DNA from 2 places in the Rhodoferax sp. SPJ4 genome. Region 2 is predicted to be linked to the other one. Evidence: riboswitches for the same ligand, from Rfam matches in the RefSeq annotation. Region 2 holds a riboswitch; the other holds the start of a gene.
What was found. Region 2 has a riboswitch for S-adenosylhomocysteine ahead of metH (methionine synthase). Riboswitches for the same ligand answer to the same signal wherever they lie in the genome.

Region 1 (3,399 bases), on a different contig from region 2:
AGCTGGGCCAGGCCGGTGATGATGTCGCTGGCCAGCGCGTCGGCCATGCCGCCTGGTGCCACCTGCGGGGCGGACAGGTCGGTGAAGGGCATCACCGCCACCCGGGGGCGCGACCGGGCGAGCGGCCCGGCCGGTGGCACGGGGGCGGTGTCGGTCCAGACGCTGTTGGCCGGCGCGGGCGTGGCCACCAGCGGCGCCACGAAACGGTAGCCGCGGCGCTGCACGGTGGCGATGCAGGCCTGGGTCTGGCCATCGTCACCCACCGCCTGGCGGGCGGCCTTGATGCAGCTGCTCAGCGCCGATTCGCTGACCACCTTGCCGGCCCACAGGCGGTCCAGCAACTCGTCCCGTGGCACCACCCGGTCGCGGTGTTCGGCCAGGTAGGTCAGCAGCCGGAAGACCTGGGGCTCCAGGGGCACCGGCTGGCCGCCACGCCGCAGCGTGAACAGCGCCAGGTCCAGCACGCAATCCCCGAAGCGCAACAGGTGGCGGTCGTCAGCCATCGGGCCATCATACGAAGCGGGCTGGCGGCCATCAATCCTCCACGAGATCCCCACCGCTTCTCCATCGGTTCCGCAGGACTTCGCCGCGGCGGCGGCCTATCGTGGGCGTCAGGCCGGTCGGTGTGAGCGGCCGGTGTTCTCCCCTGAAAGGATTTGCCATGACCTCCCTGTACCAGCGCCTCGGTGAGGCCGCCGGCATTGCCCGCCTTGTGGACGATGCCATGGCGGCCCACCTGAGCAACCCCCTGATCAAGACCCGCTTCGAGGCTATCAAAGACCTGGAACATGCCAAGCGCATGGCCCGCGAGTTCTTTGCTGCCGGCGCCGGGGCGTCCCAGCCCTACACCGGCAAGGACATGGCCAGCGCCCACAAAGGCATGAACATCAGCGAGCAGGAGTACCTGGCGGCGATGGACGACATCCTCGGCGCGATGGCCAAGAACCGGCTGGACGACGCCACCAAGAACGAGGTGGTGGCCATTCTCTACAGCCTCAAGGGCCACATCATCCGCGGCTGAAGAAGCCGGCGGTCGTGCGCTTGTTCACGGCGCGCTGGCGCACGACTCCGTATAATCATGGCCATTCGAGGAGCGTTGCAGCGTCGGCCCAGCCCGGCGCGAGGCTCGAATCGGTGGCCCCGGCCACCCCAGGCAACGACGCTCATCCACGGTCTGTGTGATGGGCTTTTTCACCCCTTGTGCGCAGCCCGTGGTTTTTTCGAAACCTGTTTTGGAGCTGACCCATGAACGCACGCATCGCCCCCAACCTGTTGACCGACGCCTACATCGCCGACATCGGCCTGGCCGACTGGGGCCGCAAGGAAATCAAGATCGCCGAGACCGAAATGCCCGGTCTGATGGCCATCCGCGAGGAATTCGCCGCCGCCCAACCGCTCAAGGGCGCGCGCATCACCGGCTCGCTGCACATGACCATCCAGACCGCCGTGCTGGTGGAAACGCTGCAGGCCCTGGGTGCCCAGGTCCGCTGGGCCTCGTGCAACATCTTTTCCACGCAAGACCACGCCGCCGCCGCACTGGTGGCCAATGGCACGCCGGTGTTCGCCTACAAGGGCGAAAACCTGGACGACTACTGGAAATTCACCCACAACATTTTTGAGTTCCCCGGCGCCAAGGGCACGCCCGAAGAAGGCCCGAACATGATTCTGGACGACGGTGGTGACGCCACGCTGCTTATGCACCTGGGCACCAAGGCCGAGCAAGACATCTCGGTGCTGGCCAAGCCCGGCAGCGAAGAAGAAATCTGTTTGTTCAACAGCATCAAGGCCAAGCTGGCCGAAGACGGCAGCTGGTACAGCCGCCGCCTGAAGAACATCATCGGCGTGACCGAAGAAACCACCACCGGTGTGCTGCGCCTCAACGAAATGAGCGTCAAGGGCACGCTGGCACTGCGCGCCATCAACGTCAACGACTCGGTGACCAAGAGCAAGTTCGACAACCTCTACGGTTGCCGCGAATCGCTGGTCGACGCGGTCAAGCGCGCCACCGACGTGATGATCGCCGGCAAGGTGGCCGTGGTGGCCGGCTACGGCGACGTGGGCAAGGGCTCGGCCCAGGCCCTGCGCGCGCTGTCGGCCCAGGTCTGGGTGACCGAGATCGACCCCATCAACGCGCTGCAGGCCGCGATGGAAGGCTACAAGGTCGTGACCATGGACTACGCCGCCGACAAATGCGACATCTTCGTGTCGGCCACCGGCAACAAAAACGTCATCACCTACGACCACATGGCCAAGATGAAAGACCAGGCCATCGTCTGCAACATCGGCCATTTCGACAACGAGATCGATGTCGCTTCGCTGGAAAAGTGCACCTGGGAAGAGATCAAGCCCCAGGTCGACCATGTGATCTTCCCCGACGGCAAGCGCATCATCCTGCTGGCCAAGGGCCGGCTGGTGAACCTGGGCTGCGGCACTGGCCACCCCAGCTTTGTGATGTCGTCCAGCTTCGCCAACCAGACCATTGCGCAGATCGAGCTGTTCACCAAGCAGGCCGACTACGAAGTGGGCAAGGTGTACGTGCTGCCCAAGCACCTGGACGAGAAGGTGGCGCGGCTGCACCTGAAGAAGGTGGGCGCGATGTTGAGCGAACTCACCGACGAGCAGGCGGCTTACATCGGTGTGAGCAAAGCCGGCCCCTACAAAGCCAACACCTACCGTTATTGAGCGGCGCTACTGCGCGGCCGCATGACCGCGTTGCGGGTCCGTCCGTGAATCCTCACGACCCTCAAGGTCGCTCCGGTTCACGGCGCCTCCCGCGCCTTGCCCTGCACCCGCTCGCTACGCGCCTTGAGGCCGTCGGAAGAAAACTGAATGCGCATTGACCAACTCCTCGTGGAGCGCGGCCTGGCCTCGTCCCGTTCGCAAGCCCAGCGGCTGATTGCCGCGGGGGTGCAGTGGCGCGCCGGTGCGGCGGGCGTGGCGCCCTGGAAAAAGGTGGCGAAGAACGGCGACGAGGTGCCGGCGGCGGCCGAGATCGAATTGCTGGACCTGGCCGAGGCCCGCTATGTGTCGCGCGGCGGGCTCAAGCTCGAAGGTGCGCTGCGCAGCCTGGGTCTGGATCCGGCGGGGCAGCGCTGCCTGGACGTGGGGCAGAGCACCGGTGGTTTCACCGACTGCCTGCTGCAGGCCGGCGCGGCCCAGGTCATCGGTGTCGATGTCGGCCATGGCCAGCTGCACGAACGGATGCGCCAGGACGCCCGGGTGGTCTGCGTCGAGGGCGTCAACGCCCGCGCGCTGAGCGCCGAGGCGCTGGTCGAGGCCTGCGAGGAGGCGCTGTCCGAACGGGTCGAGGACGTCGAAGACAACGCCACCCTGCCACAGGCGCCCTATGCCTGGATGCGCAACGGCGGCGTGGTGGACGACGATTACAACGACAGCGAC
Region 2 (3,399 bases):
TGCCCAGCAACTGCCCGCCATCCTCGGCGAGCGCATCGCCATCCTCGACGGCGCCATGGGCACGATGATCCAGCGCTTCAAGCTGGGAGAGGCCCAGTACCGCGGCGCCGGCTACACCGGCCCGGGCGCGCAGGGCGAGCGGTTCACCGACTTCCACCGCGACGTCAAGGGCAACAACGAACTGCTGAGCCTGACCCGGCCCGACGTGATCCGCGACATCCACGAGCGCTACCTGGCCGCCGGCGCCGACCTGATCGAGACCAACACCTTCGGCGCCACCACCGTCGCCCAGGCCGACTACGACATGGCCGGTCTGGCCCGCGAGATGAATCTCGTGTCGGCCCAGCTGGCCCGCGCCGCCTGCGACAAATACAGCACGCCGGACAAGCCGCGCTTTGTGGCCGGCGCCCTGGGCCCCACGCCCAAGACCGCCAGCATCAGCCCCGACGTGAACGACCCCGGCGCGCGCAACGTCAATTTCGAGGAGCTGCGCGCGGCTTATTACGAGCAGGTCGAGGCGCTGGTGGAGGGCGGCAGCGACGTGCTGCTGGTGGAAACCATTTTCGACACCCTGAACGCCAAGGCCGCGCTGTTCGCCATCGAGGAGTTTTTTGCCAACACCGGCGAGCGGCTGCCGCTGATCATCAGCGGTACCGTGACCGACGCCTCCGGCCGCATCCTCAGCGGCCAGACCGTCACCGCTTTCTGGCACAGCGTGCGCCACGCCCGCCCGCTGGCGGTGGGCCTGAACTGCGCCTTGGGTGCGGCGCTGATGCGGCCCTACATCCAGGAGCTGGCCAAGGCCGCGCCCGACACCTTCATCAGCTGCTACCCCAACGCCGGCCTGCCCAACCCGATGAGCGACACCGGCTTTGACGAAACCCCCGACGTGACCTCGCGCCTGCTGCAAGAGTTCGCGGCCGAAGGCCTGGTCAACATCGTGGGGGGCTGCTGCGGCACCACGCCGGAGCACATCGGAGCCATCGGCCAGGCGGTGGCGCCACAGAAGGCCCGCTCGGTACAGCGCGGCTTTTTCTACAAAGAGCCGCAGGACGCCTGAGCGCCCCGCAGGCAGATCAGCTGGGCAACACCCGGTCGATCTCCTGCTGCATGGTGCGGGTGAGCATCACATAGCGGTTGAGCTTGTCGCTGGTGTCGCGCAGCCGCTGGCCCAGGCGGATGGCCACCGCCAGCAGCAATTTCGCGCTGATGGCCGGTTCTTGCTCCATCAGCGAGCGCAGCGCGTGGCGGGTCAGGATGGCGCAAACCAGCGAGCTGCTGGCGGTGCACGAGGCCGAGCGCATCTCCCCGTCCAGCAGGCCCATCTCACCGATCAGGTGGCCCGGCCCCAGCACATTGACGGTGGTGGGGGTGGTGCGACTGACCACAATGGTTTCCACCGTCACCTCGCCCTCCAGCACCAGCACCATGAAGTCGGTGCTGCGGTCGCCCTGGTGAATGAAGGTGTTGCCCTCGGCAATCCGCATGGGCAGCATATAGCTCACCACCACCCGCGATTCCTCGCGGCTGAGCTGCATCAGCGCGGTGGGCGCACGCAGCAAATCCACCGCCAATTCGGCCGTGGACGAGCCCTCCAGCGCCTTCAAGCGATGGCGCTGGGCCTCGGTGGGCGGAGGGGACTTGGGGGTGCGCTGGAACAGCTTGAAGGGCATCAGACAGGCATGATCGATTAAAATGACACTCGGTTCAAGGAGCGTTGCAGCGAAACCACCATGCGTTTCGTCAGGCTTGAACCTGCCCATTCTGCCAACGACGCTCGCCTGTTGCCCCAACCAGGTGAGTGATGACCGTGTCTGTTTCCCCTTCTTTTGTGCCGCCCATGCTGTTGTCGGGCCTGGAACCGGTGGCCATTGGCGTGGCCGCCGCCGAGGGCACGGCCCCCAGCGCCACCTTTGTCAACATCGGCGAGCGCACCAACGTCACCGGCTCCAAAGCCTTTGCGCGGATGGTCCTCAACGGCGACTTCGAGCAGGCGCTGGCGGTGGCCCGCCAGCAGGTGGAAAACGGCGCCCAGGTCATCGACATCAACATGGACGAGGCCATGCTCGACAGCCAGGCCGCGATGGTGCGGTTTCTGAACCTGATCGCCAGCGAGCCCGACATCGCCCGCGTGCCCATCATGATCGACAGCTCCAAGTGGAGCGTCATCGAGGCCGGCCTGCGCTGTGTGCAGGGCAAGGGCATCGTCAACTCCATCAGCATGAAAGAGGGCCTGGAGGAGTTCAAGCGCCAGGCCACGCTGGTCAAGCGCTACGGCGCGGCTGCGGTGGTGATGGCCTTTGACGAGCTGGGCCAGGCCGACACCTACCAGCGAAAAATTGAAATCTGCGAACGCGCCTACCGGGTGCTGGTGGACGAGGTGGACTTTCCGCCCGAAGACATCATCTTCGACCCCAACATCTTTGCCATTGCCACCGGCATCGAGGAACACAACAACTACGCGGTGGACTTCATCGAGGCCACGCGCTGGATCAAGGCCAATCTGCCGGGCGCCAAGGTCAGCGGCGGTGTGTCCAACGTGAGCTTTTCCTTCCGTGGCAACGACCCGGTGCGCGAAGCCATCCACACGGTGTTCCTGTACCACGCCATCCAGGCGGGCATGGACATGGGCATCGTCAACGCCGGCATGGTGGGCGTGTACGACGAACTGGAGCCCACATTGCGCGAGCGGGTCGAGGACGTGGTGCTGAACCGCCGTGCCGACTCGGGGGAGCGGTTGGTGGAAATTGCCGACAGCGCCAAGAGCGGTGCCAAGGACGAGAGCAAGAAGAACGAATGGCGCGTGGGCACCACCGTGGGCCAGCGGTTGAGCCATGCGCTGGTGCACGGTATCACCGACCACATCGTGCCGGACACCGAAGAGGCCTACCAGGCTATTCTGGCCAAGGGTGGTCGGCCGCTGCATGTGATCGAAGGCCCGCTGATGGACGGCATGAACGTGGTCGGCGACCTGTTCGGCCAGGGCAAGATGTTCTTGCCCCAGGTGGTCAAAAGCGCTCGCGTGATGAAGCAGGCGGTGGCCCACCTGCTGCCCTACATCGAGGCCGAAAAGCTGCTGATGGAAGCGGCCGGTGGGGATGTGAAACCCAAGGGCAAGATCATCATCGCCACGGTGAAGGGCGATGTGCACGACATCGGCAAGAACATCGTCACCGTGGTGCTCCAGTGCAACAACTTCGAGGTGGTGAACATGGGCGTGATGGTGCCCTGCCACGAGATCCTGGCCCGCGCCAAGGTCGAGGGGGCCGACATCGTCGGGCTCTCCGGCCTGATCACGCCCAGCTTGGAGGAGATGCAGTACGTGGCCGGCGAGATGCAGAAGGACGACCATTTCCGCATCAAGAAAATCCCGCTGCTGATTGGCGGCGCCACCACCAG

Region 1: linked by a shared signal. The riboswitch ahead of ahcY (adenosylhomocysteinase) and the one ahead of metH (methionine synthase) in region 2 are both predicted to bind S-adenosylhomocysteine.

The regions. Positions count from the first base shown of each region.
Region 1 is NZ_JBYZMN010000001.1:149,233-152,631, forward strand. It holds gene AC4BAR_RS00685 (winged helix-turn-helix domain-containing tetratricopeptide repeat protein) at 1-503, opposite strand, end outside; gene AC4BAR_RS00690 (group I truncated hemoglobin) at 662-1,021, shown strand; S-adenosyl-L-homocysteine riboswitch at 1,083-1,172, shown strand; gene ahcY (adenosylhomocysteinase) at 1,246-2,682, shown strand; gene AC4BAR_RS00700 (TlyA family RNA methyltransferase) at 2,830-3,399, shown strand, end outside.
Region 2 is NZ_JBYZMN010000003.1:337,891-341,289, forward strand. It holds gene AC4BAR_RS12770 (homocysteine S-methyltransferase family protein) at 1-1,060, shown strand, start outside; gene AC4BAR_RS12775 (cyclic nucleotide-binding domain-containing protein) at 1,077-1,673, opposite strand; S-adenosyl-L-homocysteine riboswitch at 1,704-1,786, shown strand; gene metH (methionine synthase) at 1,841-3,399, shown strand, end outside.